Linked DNA regions of Pseudonocardia sediminis. The protein of the gene in region 2 binds, or shares a complex with, the protein of the main gene of each other region. Links are inferred from orthologs where the notes say so. Each region holds a gene or a part of one and is shown on either strand. Other genes may lie near its edges.

The links. The genes of interacting proteins can lie anywhere in the genome.
Region 1: the proteins of tig (region 2) and rpsG are in contact, whole or in part, in a crystal structure (PDB 3GTY), measured with the Thermotoga maritima proteins. The link is inferred for Pseudonocardia sediminis from one-to-one orthologs. Residues at the interface, in WP_004081061.1 of Thermotoga maritima: Glu122, Val124, Val129, Leu130, Tyr133, Glu188, Gly259, Ile262, Tyr263, Glu266, Ser270, Glu273, Gln274, Glu277, Arg308, Gln311, Ile312, Ser315, Tyr316, Glu325, Arg329, Arg336, Leu363, Phe366, Trp367, Arg373, Leu377, Arg381, Leu384, Glu387; in WP_004081843.1 of Thermotoga maritima: Lys34, Lys52, Lys55, Glu59, Arg62, Gln63, Glu66, Asn67, Lys69, Val71, Arg95, Ala109, Lys110, Lys111, Gly112, Arg113, Pro114, Glu117, Glu121, Ile124, Ala125, Tyr127, Asn128, Asn129, Thr130, Gly131, Lys135, Asp139, Arg142, Met143.

Annotation. Positions count from the first base shown.
Region 1 is NZ_SHKL01000001.1:5,606,045-5,608,853, forward strand. It holds rpsG (30S ribosomal protein S7), read right to left. Parts: upstream 1,736-2,809; coding sequence 1,265-1,735; downstream 1-1,264. Other genes in the region: fusA (elongation factor G), read right to left, coding at 1-1,222; rpsL (30S ribosomal protein S12), read right to left, coding at 1,735-2,109; EV383_RS26260 (alpha/beta hydrolase), read left to right, coding at 2,589-2,809.
Region 2 is NZ_SHKL01000001.1:4,897,032-4,900,769, forward strand. Bases 351-3,322 are described here. They hold tig (trigger factor), read right to left. Parts: upstream 2,586-3,322; coding sequence 1,116-2,585; downstream 351-1,115. Other genes in these bases: EV383_RS22935 (ClpP family protease), read right to left, coding at 351-892; EV383_RS22945 (hypothetical protein), read right to left, coding at 2,756-3,166; EV383_RS22950 (CsbD family protein), read right to left, coding at 3,260-3,322. Outside these bases: EV383_RS22930 (ATP-dependent Clp protease proteolytic subunit), read right to left, coding at 1-293; more of EV383_RS22935, read right to left, coding at 293-350; more of EV383_RS22950, read right to left, coding at 3,323-3,433; EV383_RS22955 (RNA polymerase sigma factor), read left to right, coding at 3,590-3,738. UniProt on the Bacillus subtilis protein: Involved in protein export. Acts as a chaperone by maintaining the newly synthesized protein in an open conformation. Functions as a peptidyl-prolyl cis-trans isomerase.

The DNA of each region.
Region 1 (2,809 bases), 710 kb from region 2 along the record:
GGAAGGTCATCGACTCGAGGACGATCGGCGACTGCGGGTCGCAGAGGGTCTCGCCCGTGGTCGTGTCCTTGAGGCCGATGACGGCGTAGATGTGGCCCGCCATGGCCTCGTCGACCGGGTTCTCCTTGTTGGAGTGCATCTGGAAGACCTTCCCGATGCGCTCCTTGCGGTCCTTGGTCGAGTTCAGGACCTGCGAGCCCGCGGCGACCCGGCCGGAGTAGACCCGGATGTAGGTCAGCTTGCCGAAGAACGGGTGCGCGGCGATCTTGAACGCGAGCGCCGCGAACGGCTCGTCCTTGGCCGGCTTGCGGCTGGCCGGGGTCTCGCCGTCGGTGAGGAAGCCCTCGACCGGCGGGAGGTCGTACGGCGACGGCAGGTAGTCGATGACCGCGTCGAGCATGGGCTGGACGCCCTTGTTCTTGAACGCGGAACCACACATCACCGGGTAGGCGATGCGGTCGGTCACGATCTTCCGGATACCGGTCTTGATCTGCTCGACCGTCGGCTCCTCGCCGCCGAGGTACGACTCCATCAGGTCGTCGTCGGTCTCGGCGACGGCCTCGAGGAGCTTCTCGCGCCACTCGGCGACCTTGTCGGCCATGTCGGCCGGGATCTCCTCGATGGCGTAGTCCTCGCCCTTGGCGACCTCGCCACGCCAGGTCAGCGCGCGCATCTCGACCAGGTCGACGACGCCGATGAAGTCACCCTCGCTGCCGATGGGCAGCTGGATGGGCAGCGGGCGCGCGTTCAGGCGGTCCTGGATCGTCTGCACGGTGAAGTAGAAGTCCGCACCGAGCTTGTCCATCTTGTTGACGAAGCAGACCCGGGGGACGTCGTACTTGGTGGCCTGCCGCCAGACCTGCTCGGACTGCGGCTCGACCCCCTCCTTGCCGTCGAACACGGCGACCGCGCCGTCGAGCACGCGCAGGTTGCGCTCCACCTCGACGGTGAAGTCCACGTGGCCCGGCGTGTCGATGATGTTGATCTGGTGGTCTTTCCAGAAGCAGGTCGTCGCGGCGGACGTGATCGTGATGCCGCGCTTCTGCTCCTCCTCCATCCAGTCCATCGTCGCCGCGCCGTCGTGCACCTCACCGATCTTGTAGTTGATCCCGGTGTAGTACAGGATCCGCTCGGTGGTGGTGGTCTTGCCGGCATCGATGTGCGCCATGATGCCGATGTTGCGGACCTTGGTCAGGTCGGTCAGCACGTCCCGTGGTGCCACGGTCTCAGATCTCCCTCGCGGTTGGCGCGGACTTCTGGTCCGTCACCAGCGGTAGTGGGCGAAGGCTCGGTTCGACTCCGCCATCTTGTGCATGTCCTCGCGCCGCTTGACGCTGGCGCCGAGGCCGTTGCTCGCGTCGAGCAGCTCGTTCATCAGCCGCTCGACCATCGTCTTCTCGCGGCGCTGGCCGGAGTAGGTGACCAGCCAACGCAGGCCCAGGGTGGTCTGGCGGACGGTGCGCACCTCGACCGGGACCTGGTAGGTCGCGCCACCGACACGGCGGCTGCGGACCTCGAGAGCCGGCTTCACGTTGTCCAGTGCGCGCTTGAGCGTCACCACCGGGTCGGTGCCGGTCTTGTCCCGGGTGCCCTCGAGGGCGGCGTAGACGATCCGCTCGGCGAGCGAGCGCTTGCCGTCCTGGAGGATCTTGTTCACCAGCTGGGTGACCAGCGGGGACCCGTAGACCGGGTCGGACACCAGGGGACGCTTCGGAGCGGGACCCTTGCGGGGCATCAGCTCTTCTCCTTCTTCGCGCCGTAACGGCTGCGGGACTGCTTGCGGTTCTTCACGCCCTGGGTGTCCAGCGAGCCGCGGATCACCTTGTAGCGCACACCGGGCAGGTCCTTCACGCGGCCGCCGCGGACCAGCACGATGGAGTGCTCCTGCAGGTTGTGGCCCTCACCGGGGATGTAAGCGGTGACCTCGATGCCGCTGCTGAGCTTGACGCGGGCGACCTTCCGCAGTGCCGAGTTCGGCTTCTTCGGCGTCGTCGTGTAGACGCGCGTGCAGACCCCGCGGCGCTGGGGGCTGCCCTTGAGGGCGGCGGTCTTGGTCTTGGTGACCTTGTCCTCGCGGCCCTTGCGGACCAGCTGCTGGATCGTGGGCATGTGCCGTCTACTTCTTCCCGTCGGCGTGCTCGACTGTGTCGGGCGTCTTCACTGTCGTGTTCGGAGCCGGGGCGCGGAGCGACGGCCGAGGCTGTCGTTCCGATACCCGAGGTCGGGCGTGTCGCTCCGGGAACCCACCGAGGCGCGAGCCGCGGGGGATCGGGTGGAGCGTCCGTGCTGTCGCTGCGGCCCGCCCGTCGGAGTCGTCCTCGACACCTCACGAGCCCGGGCGCTGCGGGGCACACGGAGTGGCCCGACCGAGGTCGAGCGCAAGACAACAGCGTACTCGGCCCGCTCGAACAGGGTCAAAGCGGGTCCGGCCACGGCGAGACGCCGTGCCGAGAGCGTGCCCGAACCCGCCCCGACAGGCAAGACGACTCACCCGCTCGTCGCACAACGCTGTCCGCTCGTCGTCCATTCCCGCACGTCGGCGATGGTGTCCGGCGAGGTCGTCGGGACGCCCGTGGTTATCGTCCGGTGTGCCTCTACCGCTCGCCGCCAACCGGCTCCTGACCAGCGCCGTCGTGGCCCCGCTGCTGTCCCCGCGGCTCCCCGTCCCGGTGCGCCGCCGCCTGCTCGATCTCACCGGGGCGGTCCTGCCGCTCCCCCGCGGCACCCGCCGGGCCACCGGCGCCCTGGGCGGGGTCCCCACCGAGGTCGTCTCCGCGGCCGGGCCGGTCACCTCCCCGCACCGGATCCT
Region 2 (3,738 bases):
GACCCGCCGGGCGAGTTGATGTAGACGCTGATCTCACGGTCCGGGTCCAGCGACTCGAGCACCATCAGCTGGGCGATCGTGTCGTTGGCCGAGGTGTCGTTGATCTGCTCGCCGAGGAAGATGATGCGCTCCTCGAAGAGCTTGTTGTACGGGTTCGACTCCTTGACCCCGTAGCTGGTGCGCTCCACGTAGGAGGGCAGCACGTAACGCGACCGTGCCTGCTCCGGCGCGTGGCCACCGGGACCGAACGCGTCGGCGCCCGAGACCGGGCGGCGCGGATCGAAGTTGCTCATCAGGCGCTCCCGTTCGGCGAGGTGGTGGAGATCCGGCCGGCGTGGGTCACCACGTGGTCGACGAAGCCGTAGTCCTTGGCCTCCTCGGCGGAGAACCAGCGGTCACGGTCCGAGTCGCGCGTGATGGTCTCCACCGACTGCCCGGTGTGCTGCGCGATCAGCTCGGCCATCTCGTGCTTGGTCTTGCGGAGCTGGTCGGCCAGGATCGTGATGTCGGCCTCCGTACCGCCGATGCCGCCGGAGGGCTGGTGCATCATGATCTTCGCGTGCGGCAGCGCCGAGCGCTTGCCCGGGGTGCCCGCGGAGAGCAGGAACTGCCCCATCGAGGCGGCCATGCCCATCACGGTCGTGGCCACGTCGCACGGCACGAGGTTCATGGTGTCGAAGACGGCCATGCCGTCGTTGACCGAACCACCCGGCGAGTTGATGTAGAGCTGGATGTCCCGCTCGGGGTCCTCGGCCGCGAGCAACAGCATCTGCGCCGCGATCCGGTTCGAGATCTCCGAGTCCACCTGCTGCCCGAGCACGATGATGCGCTGCTGCAGCAGCCGCTCGTACACCGAGTCGGACAACGACATGCTGCCGCTCGAGGCCCGCATGAGCGGGCCGATGTCCTGCTGGCTCACTTCACCCTGCTTTCTACAAAGTCCTGGGGCCTGTCGGGTCCGGGCCCGTTGCCGGTGATCGACACGCCGGGCGCCGGACCCGCGTACGGCCCCGTGGGGGGCCGGTTCGGGGCCGACCCTACGCGGACCCGGAGGCCCGCGTAGGGATCAACCCGCGATGTTCGCCGAGAGCGCACCGATCCGGCGAACGCCCAGCTCAGGCCTTCGCCGCCGCGGCGTCCCCGGCCTTGTCGTCGTCCTTGTCCCCCGCGGCGTCGGCCGTGTCGTCGGTGGAGTCCACGACCTCGCCCTCCACGGTGGAGGGGGCCTCGTCGGCGGTCGGGTCGGTGACCTCGACGTCGTCGTCGGAGCCGAGGAGGTCGGACAGGTCCACCACGTCACCCGAGGGCAGCGTGACGGTGGCCGCGCGCACGGCGGTGATCAGCGCCTTGCTGCGGCGCACGTCCTGGTAGATCGCGCCGAGCTGGCCGGCCTGCTGGATCTGCTGGACGAACTGCTCGGGCGCCATGCCGTACTGCTGGGCCTGGTACATGATCCGCTCGGTGAGCTCCTGGTCGCCGACCGAGACCTCTTCCTTGTCGGCCAGCGCGTCGAGCACCAGGCGGTAGCGGACGGCCTTCTCGGCCTCGTCCTTCGCCTCGGTGTCGAACTCCTCGCGGGTCTTGCCCTGCTGGGTGAGGAACTCGGCGAAGCGGTCCTCGTCGTGGTCGAACGCGTGCACGGCGTCGTGCGTGCGCGAGTCGACCTCGGCGGCGACGACGCTCTCCGGCAGCGGGACCTCGGTGCCCTCGACGATCTGGTCGAGCAGCCGGTCGCGGGCCTGCGTGGCCTGCTCCATCCGCTTGGCCGAGCCGAGACGCTCGCGCAGGTTCTCGACCAGCTCGTCGAGCGTGTCGAACTCGCTCGCCAGCTGGGCGAACTCGTCGTCGGCCTCGGGGAGCTCACGCTCCTTGACGGCGGTGACCTTGACGGTCACCTGCGCCTCCTGGTCGGCGTACTCGCCGGCGACCAGCGTGGAGGGGAAGGTCTTCTCCTCGTCGGCCTTCATACCGGTGATGGCCTCGTCGATGCCGTCGATGAGACCGCCCTGGCCGACCTCGTAGGAGAAGCCGGTGGTGGCCGCCTCCTCGATCTCCTTGCCGTCGACCGAGGCCGACAGGTCGATCTGGACGAAGTCGCCCGCGGCCGCGGCGCGCTCGACGCCGGTCAGCGTGCCGAACCGGGCACGGAGCTGGTCGAGCTGCTCGGTGACGGCGTCGTCGGTGACCTCGACCTCGTCGACCTCGACCTTCAGCGAGTCCAGGTCGGGCAGCGCGATCTCCGGGCGGACGTCGACCTCGGCGGTGAACGTGAGCCGCTCGTTGTCGGCGATCTCGGTGACCTCGATGTCGGGGCGGCCGATCGGCGTCACGTCGTCGGCGCCGCTGACGGCCTCCGAGTACTTGTTCGGGATCGCGGCGTTGACGACCTCGTCGAGCACGACACCACGGCCGAGCCGGGCCTCGATGACCCGCGCCGGGACCTTGCCCGGGCGGAAGCCCGGGATCTTGACCTGCTTGGCGATGTTCTTGTACGCGCGGTCGAAGTCGGGCTTGAGCTCGTCGAACGGCACCTCGACGTTGATCCTGACGCGCGTCGGGCTGAGGTGCTCGACGGTGCTCTTCACGGTGGGACTCCTTGACGGTGCTGACTTCAGGTACAGGTCGCGCCGCGGCGACCCTGACGCCCCGATGACGTCGCGGTGTCTTCACCGCCCGTCGCGGTAGACGCGACGACGAACGTCAGGGGCTCGCGCGAGTCTAGGCGAGAGCGGTGCGGGCGGGTCGGGCCGGGCGTTCAGGCCGGTCCGTCGGCGCCGGTCCCCCGGTGCCACAGAGCACGCCGGCCGGCCCACGGCTCCTGCCGCGCGGGGACCGAGACGGCGTCGGCGGCGCCCACGTCGGAGAACGTCACCTCGACCGCGACCGGCCCGAGTACCGAGCGCACCCGGCCGGCGATCTCGTCGGCCAGGCCCGGGAACGGGTGCCCCAGCCGGACCACGACGGCGACCTCCGTCGGCTCGTCGGCGAGGCCGACGCGCACGCCGGCCAGATGGTGGCCGGGGAGATAGGAGGCGATGCTGCCGAACGGGCCGCCGTCGAGCCGGATGACGGCGGGGTGGCCGAGGACCGCGGCCGCCACGTCGGCGGCGTGTGCGTCCGGCCCGTCGACCGGGCGGATGGACGCGTGCACGGGCTCGTCGGTCACGGGGACGGACTCTAGCCCGGACACGCAGCCCGGACATGCGAACGGCACCCCGGCCGTGACCGGGGTGCCGTTCGGGGGTCGAGAAGAAAGGCCTTACTTCTTGAAGGCGTCCTTGATCTTCTCGCCGGCCTGCTTGAGGCTGCTCTTGGCCTGGTCGTTCTTGCCCTGGGCCTCGAGGCCCTCGTCGCCGGTGAGCTTGCCGACGCCTTCCTTGAGCTTGCCGCCCAGCTCTTCCTTCTTGTGGTCGGCCTTGTCGTCTGCGCCCATGCCGGTCGCCTCCTTCGAGCGTTCGACGGGCACCCGCGAGCGCGGACGTCTACCGTCTTACCTCTACTTCGATACCCGTCCCCGGTGGATGCTCACGCCTTTGTGACGGGCGTCACCATGCTCCGGGGTTTCACCCCGACGACGGACGGGACCCGGTTGCACGCCACGACGGACTTCGTACGCGACGACGCGTCGCCGGGTCCCGCCGCGACCGCGCCCCCGCCCGCCCCGCGCGCCGCCCCGGCCGCCCGCGCCGCGCTGGACGAGACGACGCTCGTCGTCCGGGCGCAGGAGGGCGACGTGCA